One region of the Oceanobacillus sp. E9 genome, then DNA from elsewhere that is predicted to be linked to it. Evidence: a T-box and tRNA genes for the amino acid it is inferred to sense, from the RefSeq annotation. Region 1 holds a T-box; the other holds one or more tRNA genes.
The links. A T-box is a leader RNA that pairs with one kind of tRNA and senses whether it is charged. The one in region 1 lies ahead of ileS (isoleucine--tRNA ligase), so its partner is inferred to be a tRNA-Ile.
Positions count from the first base shown of each region.

Region 2: it has a tRNA-Ile gene. The T-box ahead of ileS (isoleucine--tRNA ligase) is inferred to sense a tRNA for this amino acid. The anticodon was not compared.

Region 1 covers NZ_LSNA01000007.1:636,458-644,138, reverse strand. Annotated here, with positions in the region: gene AQ616_RS12775 (dihydroorotase) at 1-193, opposite strand, end outside; gene AQ616_RS12770 (aspartate carbamoyltransferase catalytic subunit) at 150-1,079, opposite strand; gene pyrR (bifunctional pyr operon transcriptional regulator/uracil phosphoribosyltransferase PyrR) at 1,252-1,794, opposite strand; gene AQ616_RS12760 (RluA family pseudouridine synthase) at 1,955-2,866, opposite strand; gene lspA (signal peptidase II) at 2,863-3,336, opposite strand; gene ileS (isoleucine--tRNA ligase) at 3,768-6,524, opposite strand; T-box leader at 6,570-6,787, opposite strand; gene AQ616_RS12745 (DivIVA domain-containing protein) at 6,849-7,352, opposite strand; gene AQ616_RS12740 (YlmH family RNA-binding protein) at 7,446-7,681, opposite strand, start outside.
Region 2 covers NZ_LSNA01000007.1:76,575-84,255, reverse strand. Annotated here, with positions in the region: rRNA gene AQ616_RS09980 (23S ribosomal RNA) at 1-2,283, opposite strand, end outside; tRNA gene AQ616_RS09975 (tRNA-Ala) at 2,539-2,611, opposite strand; tRNA gene AQ616_RS09970 (tRNA-Ile) at 2,631-2,707, opposite strand; rRNA gene AQ616_RS09965 (16S ribosomal RNA) at 2,938-4,504, opposite strand; gene AQ616_RS09960 (rhodanese-like domain-containing protein) at 4,916-5,224, opposite strand; gene AQ616_RS09955 (hypothetical protein) at 5,347-6,117, shown strand; gene leuS (leucine--tRNA ligase) at 6,166-7,681, opposite strand, start outside.

The DNA of each region.
Region 1 (7,681 bases):
GTTCACGTAAATGAATATGGACATCAATTAGTCCAGGAAGTAGCAACTTTCCTTCTATATCAATATAGTTTTCTGCCTCATCAGGAATCTGCGATGCAATTTTTGTTATTTTATTGTCTTCAATAAGTACTTCTACTTTCTCTAATTCATTAGATGGCAGTAAGCGAGTTGCGTTTAATAAGATTGTTTTCATGAATAATCCCCCATTCTGATAATACGTGCATGATAATTGCCATTCGTACGTAGACCCCATTGTCCATTTGTTTAAAAATTCTTGATTTCTCACTTTCTACTAAACTTGTATCTATTTCTACCCCACGATTTATTGGAGCAGGATGCATAATAATTGCACGGTCTTGTAATTTTTTATATCTTTCTTTCGTTAATCCATACAGTGATAGATAATCAGAAGTCTCTGCTTTATGAAGATGTCTTTCATGTTGGATTCTCAGTAACATTAAGACGTCAGCTTCTTCTATGGCTTCATCCATGGTCAGATATGGATACTCTAACGAACGGTCTTCAAATCCTGGTGCGGCACTAAAGATTACTTTTGCGCCTAACTTAGTAAGCGCCTTTGCATTCGATCTAGCTACCCGACTATGTTTTATATCTCCAGCAATCACAACCTTTAATCCTTTAATGGAACCAAACTCTTGATACATCGTTAGTAAATCGAGCATGCATTGAGTTGGATGTTCTTCTTTGCCAGAACCAGCATTAATGACTGGAATGTTTAATTTTCCTTCCTGTTCCAATTCACTTATCCATTGATCTGAAGGATGTCTAATTACTAAAAAATTAGCACCGATGGCTTCAAATGTTTTTGCTGTGTCATATAACGATTCACCTTTTGCCAAACTCGATGCTTCTATATGGAAATCCAATATCTCCACACCTAATTTTCGTTCTGCAACTGTAAAACTCATTTTTGTTCGAGTACTCGGTTCAAAAAATAGATTGCCAGCAAATAATTGGCGATTTAATTGGTTTGGTCGATCTCTTAACTCATTTGCTTTTCGTATTATTTGATACATTTCATCGGCTTCCAATTGATTAACAGAAATAAAATGTCTCATCGATTTCCTCCTTCATGTATCCGCAATTACGAAGATTTAGTTATAAAAAAAACTCTCTGCAAGAAGGTTGCAGAGAGCTATACGTATCCTGGAATATATAGGTATCCAAAGTATACGTAGTCAAAAAACAACCTTTCAAACCTCACGGGATTTGATTAAAAGCTGAACATATTTATTTTTCATATAAGGATACAAGATCTTCTTGATCTTGCTCACTTAATTGGACAACAACAATTTCTCGATCCGATGTCGGAATATTTTTACCAACATAATCAGCACGAATCGGTAATTCACGATGCCCTCTATCCACGAGTGAACCAAGCTGTATTGTAGATGGGCGACCGACGTCCATAACAGCATCCATTGCTGCTCGAACTGTTCTTCCAGTAAATAATACATCATCAATCAAAATGACATTCTTATCAGTTATATCCATTCCAATCGAAACAGAGTTAATCTTCGGTCCCTCTTGTTCAGATACTTTATCAAGATCATCTCGATACATGGTAATATCTAGTTCACCTAATGGAACTTCAATAGATTCGATTTGCTTAATTTTCTGCTGGATACGCTTTGCTAGTGGGACACCTCTTGTTTTTATTCCAATCAAGACAAGATTTTCTCCACCTTTATTTTTTTCCAATATTTCATGAGACATTCTTGTTAATGCTCGTTGTATGGATGCTGCATCCAGTATTTCCGTTTTCTTTTTCATCTGCATATCTCACCTCAATCTAAAAATGCCCTTTTCCAAGAAAGGAAAAAGGGCATACTTATACAAGTAATATACGTTCCCTTTTTAGCCTCTCTGGACTATTTTTTAAAGGTTCTATTCAACTATTCTTCTTGTATTATTCCAAAAGATTCTCGAACTGTCAATACATTTTACGAATAAAGCTGAGCGCATCTGTAAATATTTCTGGTGGATTTGCGTCAAACTCAAGCCACTCACCTGTTTGTGGATGATAAAAACCAATTTCTTTTGCATGTAATGCTTGACCATCTACATTCATTGTTTTACGTTGACCATATTTTGGGTCTCCTACTAACGGAAAACCGATATACTGCATATGCACACGAATTTGATGGGTTCTTCCAGTTTCTAGCTGACACTCCACAATCGTGTAGTCAGGAAATCGTTCTATTACACGAAAATGTGTAACAGCAGATTTCCCATTATCTACAACTGCCATTTTTTGCCTATCTTTAGGATCACGACCGATTGGAGCATCAATCAAGCCTGTATCATGTCCAATTTCACCGTGAACAATAGCCACATATTTACGCTTCAATTGTTTTTGTTGTAATTGTTCAGATAGTTTTTGATGTGCTATATCATTTTTTGCAACCACTAATAACCCACTTGTATCTTTGTCTATTCGGTGTACAATACCAGGGCGTTCTATACCATTAATCCCAGATAAATCATCACAATGATACAACAAAGCATGTACAAGTGTACCAGATTGATGCCCGGCAGAAGGGTGTACCACCATCCCTTTTGGTTTATTGATAACAATGACATCTGAATCTTCATAAATAACATCTAATGGAATATTTTCCGGTTCTAATATTAATGGTTTCGTTTCAGGTATTTCCCATGTAAGTGTATCACCTTCTACACACTTATAATTTGCTTTTACAGAAACACCATTTACTTCCACTAATCCTTCATCAATCCATCCTTGGATTTGTGAACGTGATTGATCCGTAAGCAATTGCGTTAATAGTTTATCTACTCTAGTTTTTCCTTGTTGTTCTGTCACGATGTGTTGACTCTTTGTCATGATTTTGATTTTCCTTTCTGACGCTTTTCTTCCAGAATTGTAGCTATGATAAATATAATTACACCGATGGTTAATGACGAGTCTGCAACATTAAAAATCGGAAAATTATAATCAAAGATGTAAAAGTTTGCAAAATCAACTACTTCTTGTCTAAATATACGATCAATAAAATTACCTATCGCTCCACCTAAGATTACCACAAGCGCAACGGATAATATTCGATCACCTTTCGCATGTGTATGTAACAAATAAATAATCCCAACAATGACTATAGTAGTAATTATATAAAATAAGAGCATTTGTCCTTCTAATATTCCCCAGGCTGCTCCTGTGTTTCGATGTGAAGTTATATAGAAGAAATTATCAATAACAGGTATTGATTCCCCTAACTCCATACGTGAAACTACCAACCATTTCGTTAGCTGGTCAATAATAACGAGCACAATAGCAATTAAATAATACATAATCATTTATTTTATCCCTCGATTCTAATCGAACTCTTTCTATCTTATACCGGTGCTCAAACATTTTCAAGAACAAACGTAGTTCAAAATCATACAAGTTATCAAAAAGCATAGGTAGAATATTGAGAAAAAATCTTTAGGATGAATGATTTCCTTCAACCCCAAAATCACATTAAAGTAAGTGAAGAAAAACATATGAAATGGATGGGACTGTAGAAATAATTTTGAGGGAAAAATACAAAGATATTCATCAAGGCAGTGGGCTTTTCTTACTTAACAGAAATACATTGTTTTAATTTTAAAAGGCAGCGATTCCTGGGTAACAGCTGGTGCTGAACAACGTTAACTTAGAAATATTATTGTTTCTCCAAGTTATACATTCGTTCCCACAGAAATCATCTGCCTTAATTTAAATTATATTATATGGTAATACATTTTCATTCAGCATAATGTTTGGTCACTACATCAGCACATCGGCTACATAAAGATGGGTGGTTTTTATTTTCACCTACTGTTTCTGAAGAGACCCAACAGCGTTCACACGTGTCTCCAGGGTGTACCTCAACCAATACATTTACATAGTTACCTTCTTTTGCATCTATTAACTTATCAACAACTACTGCTTCTGAGACAATAAAATATTGATGTAAGTGCTCCATTTGTTCTAATACTTTTTTAGTCTCTTCATCTTTAGCTGCAATAAATATCTTTGCTTCTAATGATTTACCAATAACTTTCTCACTCCGAGATTCTTCTAAAGCTTTTAATACATCATCTCGGATTTTCATAAAGTGATTCCATTTATCCACCGTTTGTCCATTAATTACAACTTGCCGTGCTTCTGGAATATCCGTTAAATGAACACTTTCTGCTTCCGCTCCTGGGATGTATTCCCAAACTTCTTCTGCAGTATGCGGAATAATTGGGGCAATTAGTTTCACTAAACTAGTTAGCACTTCATAATATCCCGTTTGAATACTACGTCTGCGAGGATGGTCTTTCGCTTCAATGTAAAGAATATCCTTCGCAAAATCAAGATAAAATGAACTTAAATCAACGGAACAAAAATGATGAATTTGTTGGAAGACAGGAGCAAATTCATACTGATTATAGTTTTTGTGTGCCTCCGCTAGTACATTCTGCAAACGGTGGATCATATAACGGTCTACTTCTTCCAGGTCCTCTTCTTTTACACGATCAGTTTTAGGATCAAAATCAGCAAGGTTTGCTAATAGGAATCGAAACGTATTTCTGATTTTACGATAGCTTTCCGACGTTTGCTTCAAAATATCATCAGAGATACGAACATCTGCCTGATAATCAACACTAGATACCCATAGTCTTAAAATATCAGAACCTAATTGTTTTTGTACTTTTGATGGTACGATGACATTTCCTAACGACTTACTCATCTTTCTACCATTACCATCTAAAACAAAACCATGGCTGATTACTGTTTTATATGGAGCTTTTCCAGTTACTGCAACTGAGGTAGATAAAGATGAGTTAAACCAGCCACGGTATTGATCACTTCCTTCGAGATATACATTAGCTGGACGTTGATGATCTTCTCTGTTTAGCAAAACACCTTCGTGCGAAGATCCAGAATCGAACCAAACATCCATAATATCTGTTTCTTTCGTAAAATTACCATTTGGACTATGCTCGGAAGTAAACCCTTCTGGTAATAAGTCTTTAGCTTCTTTTTCAAACCAAATATTTGAACCGTGTTCACGGAATAATTCCGAGACGTGATTGATCGTTTCATCTGTAATAATTGGTGTGCCATCTTCTTCGTAAAACACTGGAATAGGGACACCCCAAGCACGTTGTCTAGAGATACACCAATCTTCTCGGTCTCGAACCATGTTATATAATCGCGTTTCGCCCCAATGAGGATACCAATTCACTTGTTTAATTTCCTCCAGAATATCTACTCTAAAATCTTTAATCGAGGCAAACCATTGTGCTGTTGCACGAAAAATAGTCGGTTTTTTCGTTCGCCAGTCATGCGGATAGGAGTGTGTAATAAATTCTAACTTGAGCAAAGCACCGCTTGCATCTAATTTCTCTGTGATTATTTTATTAGCCTCATCATAGAATAAACCTTCAAATCCTGGTGCTTCCTGGGTAAACACACCTTTCTCATCTACCGGGCAGAAAGCATCTATTCCATAGCTACGGGAGACATAAAAGTCATCTTCCCCATGTCCAGGTGCTGTATGAACGCATCCTGTACCAGCGTCTGTTGTAACATGCTCTCCTAACATTACTAGTGATGTTCGATCGTAAAATGGATGTTTTGCTTCTACTCTTTCTGCTTCTTTACCTTTAAAGCTTTGTAACACCTGAGGGTTCTCCCAACCCAGTGATTCTCTTACATCATCAAACAAAGCTTCTGCAATAATATACTTTTCATCTTCTACTTGGACAACGATATATGTTAAATCAGCATGTAGACTGATTCCTAAGTTTGCAGGTAATGTCCACGGTGTCGTAGTCCAAATAATAAATTTCTCTCCACCGGATAATAAAGCTTGCCCATCTTTCACTTCAAAGGCTACATAAATCGATGGTGAGCGCTTATCTTGATACTCAATCTCCGCTTCTGCCAATGCAGACTCAGATGAAGGAGACCAATAGACTGGTTTTAAGCCTTTATAAATATATCCTTTTCTCGCCATATCTCCAAAAACCTTAATTTGTGATGCCTCATAATCTTTTGTCAGTGTGATATAAGGATTATCCCAATCACCTCGAACTCCTAATTGTTTAAATTGTTGGCGTTGATTATCAATTTGTCCAAGTGCATATTCTTCACATAACTTACGAAAAGCAGCTACATCCATTTCTTTACGTTTCACTTTTTTCTTCTTTGTTAATGCCGTCTCAATTGGTAAACCATGTGTATCCCATCCAGGAATATATGGTGCATGATATCCGGTCATTGATTTATATCGAACAATAAAGTCCTTTAACACTTTATTTAACGCATGCCCAATATGGATATCTCCATTAGCATAAGGAGGACCGTCATGTAAAATAAATAAAGGTCGACCTTTTGTACGTTCTAAATTTTTTCCGTACTGATTCGTTTCTTCCCACTGTTTTTGTCGTTCTGGTTCTTTGTTTGGTAGATTTCCACGCATCGGAAATGCAGTTTTTGGCATTAATAATGTCTGTTTGTAATCCATTACAATAAAACCTCCTATTTATAACAAAAAAAGCCTTCTAATCCCAAAAGGGACGAGAAGACTCGCGGTACCACCCTTATAAATCTAATGTTGATACATTACATTCACTTTAAAACCGATAACGGAGATGAACCGTTCATTACTACTTATTTCGTAATGAAAACTCAAGAGTGATCTTCTAAAAGCTTACCATACTGAGCTCACACCATCCTCAATTCGCTGTATCGGTTCTACTTCTATACTGTCTCTTTCATTGCTTTTACCTGTTCATATTTCTATATATTTTATAGAATTATATGTAATTTTCACATAAACGTCAAGTCACTATGATTGTTGTTCTAAAAGCTCTAATTCTTCATCGATCTCTGTATCAAACAACTCTTCCCAATCATCCGTACCCAACATTTCTAATTGCGCTTGTACTAACATACGCATTCGAGTGCGGAATACTTTCGCTTGCTTTTTCAACTCTTCCACATCTAAAGAAATTTTACGCGCTTTGCTAAGTGCCTCATTTACAATACGGTCAGCATTCTTTTCTGCTTCTTTTATAATTAGTTTCGATTCTTTTGAAGCATTTCCTTTTACTTCTTCTGCTGTTTCTTGTGCAACGAGAATAGACTTGTTTAATGTTTCTTCAATATTAGTAAAATGGCCTAAACGCTCACGTAATTGTCTAACTTCCTCTTCTAACTCTTTCTTTTCACGAATAACTAGCTCATAATCTTTAATAATTTGATCTAAAAATTCATTTACATCATCTTCATCATATCCGCGAAATCCTTTTGCAAACTCTTTATTATGAATGTCCAATGGTGATAATGCCACCATCGTCACCTCCTTAAGCGATATAAATACTTAAAAATCCTTATTACACATTAATTCGACAAATAAATAATTATTCCTGCATTAATTATACCATTATTTCAGTGTAGCAATTGTAATTTTCACTTTATCTTTTTTTGATTTTCCTCTTATAGTAGTAAGCCTACTTCTTCCATGACCTCGAATCGAAATCATGTCCTTTTCCTGCAATTGAAATTTATTGTCATCAACTATTTTATAATTTACTTTTACTAATCCTTTTTGGATAAAAGTAGTGGCTTCTTTTCTTGAAATTGGATAAATTTCTTTAATTATCGTATCCAAACGCAGTG
Region 2 (7,681 bases), 560 kb from region 1:
AGGCGACCGCCCCAGTCAAACTGCCCGCCTGACACTGTCTCCGAACCGGATTACGGTCCTGGGTTAGAATGTTCATACAGCGAGGGTGGTATCCCACGGGTGCCTCCACGTAAGCTAGCGCTCACGCTTCAAAGGCTCCCACCTATCCTGTACAAGCTGCACAAACATTCAATATCAGGCTACAGTAAAGCTCCACGGGGTCTTTCCGTCCTGTCGCGGGTAATGCGCATCTTCACGCATAGTATAATTTCACCGGGTCTCTCGTTGAGACAGTGCCCAAGTCGTTGCACCTTTCGTGCGGGTCGGAACTTACCCGACAAGGAATTTCGCTACCTTAGGACCGTTATAGTTACGGCCGCCGTTTACTGGGGCTTCGGTTCAAAGCTTCGCTCCGAAGAGCTAACTCGTCCCCTTAACCTTCCAGCACCGGGCAGGTGTCAGCCCCTATACTTCGCCTTTCGGCTTCGCAGAGACCTGTGTTTTTGCTAAACAGTCGCTTGGGCCTATTCACTGCGGCTCCTCCTTAAAAGGAGCACCCCTTCTCCCGAAGTTACGGGGTCATTTTGCCGAGTTCCTTAACGAGAGTTCTCCCGCTCACCTTAGGATTCTCTCCTCGCCTACCTGTGTCGGTTTGCGGTACGGGCACCTATGATCTAACTAGAGGCTTTTCTTGGCAGTGTGAAATCCGGAACTTCGGTACTTTATTTCCCTCCCCATCACAGCTTGAAATTGCCAGACGGATTTGCCTATCTGACTTTCTCACTGCTTGGGCGCACACATCCATCGGTGCGCATTCCTTATCCTACTGCGTCCCCCCATCGCTCAAACAATCATGAGGTGGTACAGGAATATCTACCTGTTGTCCATCGCCTACGCCTGTCGGCCTCGGCTTAGGTCCCGACTAACCCTGAGAGGACGAGCCTTCCTCAGGAAACCTTAGGCATTCGGTGAAAGAGATTCTCACTCTTTTTTCGCTACTCATACCGGCATTCTCACTTCTAAGCGCTCCACCAGTCCTCACGGTCTGACTTCACAGCACTTAGAACGCTCTCCTACCATTGTTCGTAAGAACAATCCGCAGCTTCGGTGATACGTTTAGCCCCGGTACATTTTCGGCGCAGAGTCACTCGACCAGTGAGCTATTACGCACTCTTTAAATGGTGGCTGCTTCTAAGCCAACATCCTGGTTGTCTGGGCAACTCCACATCCTTTTCCACTTAACGTATACTTTGGGACCTTAGCTGGCGGTCTGGGCTGTTTCCCTTTCGACTATGAACCTTATCACCCATAGTCTGACTCCCAAGTTTAAGTAACTGGCATTCGGAGTTTGACTGAATTCGGTAACCCGGTAGGGGCCCCTAGTCCAATCAGTGCTCTACCTCCAGTACTCATCATCTTGAGGCTAGCCCTAAAGCTATTTCGGAGAGAACCAGCTATCTCCGTGTTCGATTGGCATTTCACCCCTACCCACACCTCATCCCCGCATTTTTCAACATACGTGGGTTCGGGCCTCCAGTCAGTGTTACCTGACCTTCACCCTGGACATGGGTAGATCACACGGTTTCGGGTCTACGACCACATACTATATCGCCCTATTCAGACTCGCTTTCGCTGCGGCTCCGTGTCTTCCACTTAACCTTGCATGGGATCGTAACTCGCCGGTCCATTCTACAAAAGGTACGCCGTCACCCATTAACGGGCTTCGACTACTTGTAGGCACACGGTTTCAGGTTCTATTTCACTCCCCTTCCGGGGTGCTTTTCACCTTTCCCTCACGGTACTGGTTCACTATCGGTCACTAGGGAGTATTTAGCCTTGGGAGATGGTCCTCCCGGATTCCGACGGAATTCCACGTGTTCCGCCGTACTCAGGATACACTCCGGAGGAAATTCTTTTTCAATTACAGGGCTGTTACCTTCTTCGGCTGATCTTTCCAGATCGATTCATTTAAAGAATTTCTTTGTAACTCCAAAGGAGTGTCCTACAACCCCAGAAAGCAAGCTTTCTGGTTTGGGCTCTTTCCGTTTCGCTCGCCGCTACTCAGGAAATCGAGGTTTCTTTCTCTTCCTCCAGGTACTGAGATGTTTCAGTTCCCCGGGTCTGCTCCCTATACCCTATGTATTGAGGTATAGGTACTGCTCCATTACGAACAGTGGGTTTCCCCATTCGGAAATCCCCGGATCAAAGTTTACTTACAACTCCCCGAGGCATATCGGTGTTAGTCCCGTCCTTCTTCAGCTCCTAGTGCCAAGGCATCCACCGTGCGCCCTTATTCACTTAACTAAGTTGTTATTTCAGTAAATAAGCGTGCTAATTTAATAGCCTTGTTTCAAAAAAGTTTCAATCCAGCTTCAGCTCCTAGTGACTAGTGTAACTTCCTTCTCCTCCGTACGATAAGTCAACATCGATTCACATACGTTCATCGTGTTTTCTTTATCTCCTTCGGTTCAGTCCAGTTCATACGTCACTGTACAGTCGCTTCAGCTTTCTACTTTTTGATGTCGTTGTTACTCTTATTTAGTTTTCAAGGTACAAAAATGGAGCCTAGCGGGATCGAACCGCTGACCTCCTGCGTGCAAGGCAGGCGCTCTCCCAGCTGAGCTAAGGCCCCATATATCTATTATGTTAGATGGTGGGCCTGAGTGGACTCGAACCACCGACCTCACGCTTATCAGGCGTGCGCTCTAACCAGCTGAGCTACAGGCCCATCTCATATACAATGTTTAAAGAGAATTACTCTCTCAAAACTGAACCAAACAACCAAGTACGATTCCGTTAATACAGTCTAGTTCCGGCGCCTATCGACTAGCAGATTTCGATTTCCATCCTACGATAAGTCAACATCGAATTACATTCGTGTTTCCTTTATCTCGTCTGGAGATCTCCAATCTGTACATCGATAAGCAAGGCGCCTGCACTTCCTATATATATCCTTAGAAAGGAGGTGATCCAGCCGCACCTTCCGATACGGCTACCTTGTTACGACTTCACCCCAATCATTAGTCCCACCTTCGGCGGCTGGCTCCAAAAGGTTACCTCACCGACTTCGGGTGTTACCAACTCTCGTGGTGTGACGGGCGGTGTGTACAAGGCCCGGGAACGTATTCACCGCGGCATGCTGATCCGCGATTACTAGCGATTCCGGCTTCATGTAGGCGAGTTGCAGCCTACAATCCGAACTGAGAATGGTTTTGTGGGATTTGCTTGACCTCGCGGGTTCGCTTCCCTTTGTTCCATCCATTGTAGCACGTGTGTAGCCCAGGTCATAAGGGGCATGATGATTTGACGTCGTCCCCACCTTCCTCCGGTTTGTCACCGGCAGTCACCTTAGAGTGCCCAACTGAATGCTGGCAACTAAGATCAAGGGTTGCGCTCGTTGCGGGACTTAACCCAACATCTCACGACACGAGCTGACGACAACCATGCACCACCTGTCACTCTGTCCCCGAAGGGAAAACTCTATCTCTAGAGTGTTCAGAGGATGTCAAGACCTGGTAAGGTTCTTCGCGTTGCTTCGAATTAAACCACATGCTCCACCGCTTGTGCGGGCCCCCGTCAATTCTTTTGAGTTTCAGCCTTGCGGCCGTACTCCCCAGGCGGAGTGCTTAATGCGTTAACTTCAGCACTAAGGGGCGGAAACCCCCTAACACCTAGCACTCATCGTTTACGGCGTGGACTACCAGGGTATCTAATCCTGTTCGCTCCCCACGCTTTCGCTCCTCAGCGTCAGTTACAGACCAGAGAGTCGCCTTCGCCACTGGTGTTCCTCCACATCTCTACGCATTTCACCGCTACACGTGGAATTCCACTCTCCTCTTCTGCACTCAAGTTCCCCAGTTTCCAATGCACGTTTACGGTTGAGCCGTAAGATTTCACATCAGACTTAAAGAACCGCCTGCGAGCGCTTTACGCCCAATAATTCCGGACAACGCTTGCCACCTACGTATTACCGCGGCTGCTGGCACGTAGTTAGCCGTGGCTTTCTGGTTAGGTACCGTCAAGGTGCCATCAGTTACTATGGCACTTGTTCTTCCCTAACAACAGAGTTTTACGATCCGAAAACCTTCATCACTCACGCGGCGTTGCTCCGTCAGACTTTCGTCCATTGCGGAAGATTCCCTACTGCTGCCTCCCGTAGGAGTCTGGGCCGTGTCTCAGTCCCAGTGTGGCCGATCACCCTCTCAGGTCGGCTACGCATCGTCGCCTTGGTAAGCCATTACCTTACCAACTAGCTAATGCGCCGCAGGCCCATCTGTAAGTGACAGCAAAAGCCGCCTTTCAACTTCTCATCAGGAGATGAAAAGTGTTATCCGGTATTAGCTCGCGTTTCCACGAGTTATCCCAGTCTTACAGGCAGGTTGCCTACGTGTTACTCACCCGTCCGCCGCTCATTCCATTATCGTCACCTCTAAAAGAGGATCAGATAACTTCCTGCGCTCGACTTGCATGTATTAGGCACGCCGCCAGCGTTCGTCCTGAGCCAAGTTGTTTTGTTCAGTTTTCAAAGAGCAATTTCTGTGTCGCTCTCAAAAAGCGACTTTATTAATTTACCACGCATAAAAAGATGTGTCAACAACTTTTTTCGAGGAATTTCGCAAGGTTTATAGTTAATCTTGTCCTCAATTGGTGGATAACCATTGTAGCATCTATACTTAAAGAAGTCAACCCTGTTTATTTAAAATGTATCACTTAAATAAGCGAACTTTTATACTTTACTATAAATATTATTTTTTTACAAGCTTTTTTAAAAAAAACTATTAAAAACGTTAAATACTACAGTTTTTGCTATTGAGGTAGAAATATAAATATGTTTTCTAAAACTCGAATTTGTTCTAAATATAAAAAGATCCCAATTCTGTTTGGGATCTTTTTATATTAGAACAACACTCATTTGTAAAAACAAACGTTTCTAAAGTTATTTAGAAATTGTTTCACCTTTCCATTCTAGCATTCCACCGCTCATATTTTTCACATTAAAGCCTTGCTCTTGTAAAAATTCAGAAGCGTTATAACTTCTTCTTCCAGAGCGACAAATCATTATATATTCTTTATCTTTACTTAAATTCCCATATTCTTGTGTAATATCACCCAGTTTAATATGCTTAGCATTTTCAATGATTCCTTGCGCAACTTCATCATCTTCACGCACATCAACTAGTACTACATTATTTTCATTTTTTATCTTTTCTACTTCTTCCGGAGAAATTTCTTTAATTTCAGCCATGTTAATCCCATCCTTCTTAAAGTCAAGATTTTCTAATTTTAATATTACTTGGTTTAAGAATAGGATGCAATATCTTTGATTAAAATAAGCCTACTTAATAATTAATAAAAGGCGGTGACCACATGCTGTACTTTTTTTCACTTCTATTAACTCTTTCTATGATAAGTCCTGTAGTTGAACAGCCGACAGATCCGATTTCTATTCATTCATATCATGAAGATGTAACCGGTGATGGTCAGAGCGATACAATTGATTTAAAAGGCGAACTATTTGCTCCTGATGGCCAATATTATCAGCATATATGGGCTGATATTACCGATGTAAATAATCATTCTTGGACAATCCCTTATGGCGGAGGTTATGAACCTTCTTTACAATTCGTTGATTTAAACCATGATAACCAAAATGATATTTTTTATCAGAGTGCTACAGGTGGTAGTGGTGGTTTATATACAAGTAAACTCCATACAATCGAAAATAATCAGTTGATAGAAATTCCATTACCAAACAATCAGTCAATAGAAGGAAAGTTTATTGATAATTTCAAGGCATCAATATCTTTACTTCCTGGAGAAGATCCAATTATTATTGATTTATCTGATCGCAAAAAAGAATATATCCGACTCAATATTTATGATGACAAAGGAAATTTATTAGAACCTACTTCATTAATGATAGACCCAGTTGCTATGTTTGAACCTGTAGATCTCAGTGAAAGAAATGGATATGGTTTAAAAAGTTATCAACAAATTAGTGGAGCTTATCATGCAGATGGAATCGGTGTTGTAGAATCACTATGGTATTACGAAAAAGGAAAATGGAAATTATTAAAAACCACATGGAAATCAGATAACGCAACGGAAGAAATACCAGAGGAAAATAAAAATGAATAATCATTAAGAAAAGAAGCATTGGCCAATTACATGCCAATGCTTCTTTTCTTAATTTGCTACTACATTTACAAGCTTTCCTGGCACAACGATAACTTTACGAATAGTTTTTCCTTCTAACCATTTTTGCATGCTTTCGTCATCTAGTGCTGCTTTCTCAAGAGCGTCCTTGCTAATATCAACAGGAACGTGAATCTTAGATCGAACTTTACCCATAATTTGTAGAACAACTTCCACTTCATCTTCCACTAACTTTGATTCATCATATGCTGGCCATGTAGCCTTACTAATCGATTCAGAATGCCCAAGTTTTTGCCAGATTTCTTCACTTAAATGAGGTGCAACTGGCGATAACAATTTAACAAAGCCTTCCGCATAATTTTTAGGGATTTTATTCGCTTTATAGCACTCATTTATAAATACCATCATTTGCGAAATACCTGTGTTGAAATGCATATTCTCAAAGTCATCTGTCACTTTTTTCACAGTCTCATGATAAATCTTATCTAATTCCGTTGATTCATCATCAATAATTTTATCTGTAAGGGCACCATCATCACCTACATACAATCTCCATACACGATCTAAAAATCTACGTGATCCATCTAATCCATTTGTGGACCAAGCAACCGAAGCATCTAGTGGTCCCATAAACATCTCATATAGACGTAGTGTGTCTGCACCATGAGAATCGATTATATCATCAGGATTTACTACATTTCCTTTTGATTTACTCATTTTCTCGTTGCCTTCACCAAGAATCATTCCTTGATTATATAGCTTCTGGAACGGTTCTTTTGTGGAAACAACACCAATGTCAAATAAGAATTTATGCCAGAAACGAGCATACAGCAGATGGAGTACCGCATGTTCTGCTCCCCCAACATAAATATCAATAGGAAGCCATTCCTCTAATGCTTTTGGATCTGCCAATTGCTCTGTATTATTTGGATCAATGTAGCGTAAGAAATACCAGCAGCTCCCTGCCCATTGTGGCATTGTATTTGTTTCACGGCGACCTTTCATACCAGTCTCCGGGTCAACTACATTCACCCAATCAATATTATTTGCTAATGGCGATTCTCCCGTTCCTGAAGGTTTAATCTCAGAAACCTGAGGAAGTGTCAGTGGCAATTCCTCATCCGGAACTGCCGTCATTGTACCGTCTTCCCAATGAATAATCGGAATCGGTTCCCCCCAATAACGTTGACGAGCAAACAACCAGTCACGTAGACGATAAGTTATTTTCTTCTCGCCACTACCTTCAGTTTCAAGCCAATTAATCATTTTTGTAATTGCTTCTTCTTTGCCCAAGCCATTTAAGAAATCAGAATTAACATGTTCACCATCACCAGTATAAGCTTCTTCATCTACATTACCACCAGTAACTACTTCTTTAATAGGTAAAGCAAATGTATTTGCAAATTCATAATCGCGTTCATCATGTGCAGGAACAGCCATAATTGCACCCGTCCCATAACTCATTAATACATAATCCGCCACCCAGATTGGCATTTCTTCTCCATTTACCGGATTAATTGCATAAGCACCGGTAAATACACCTGTC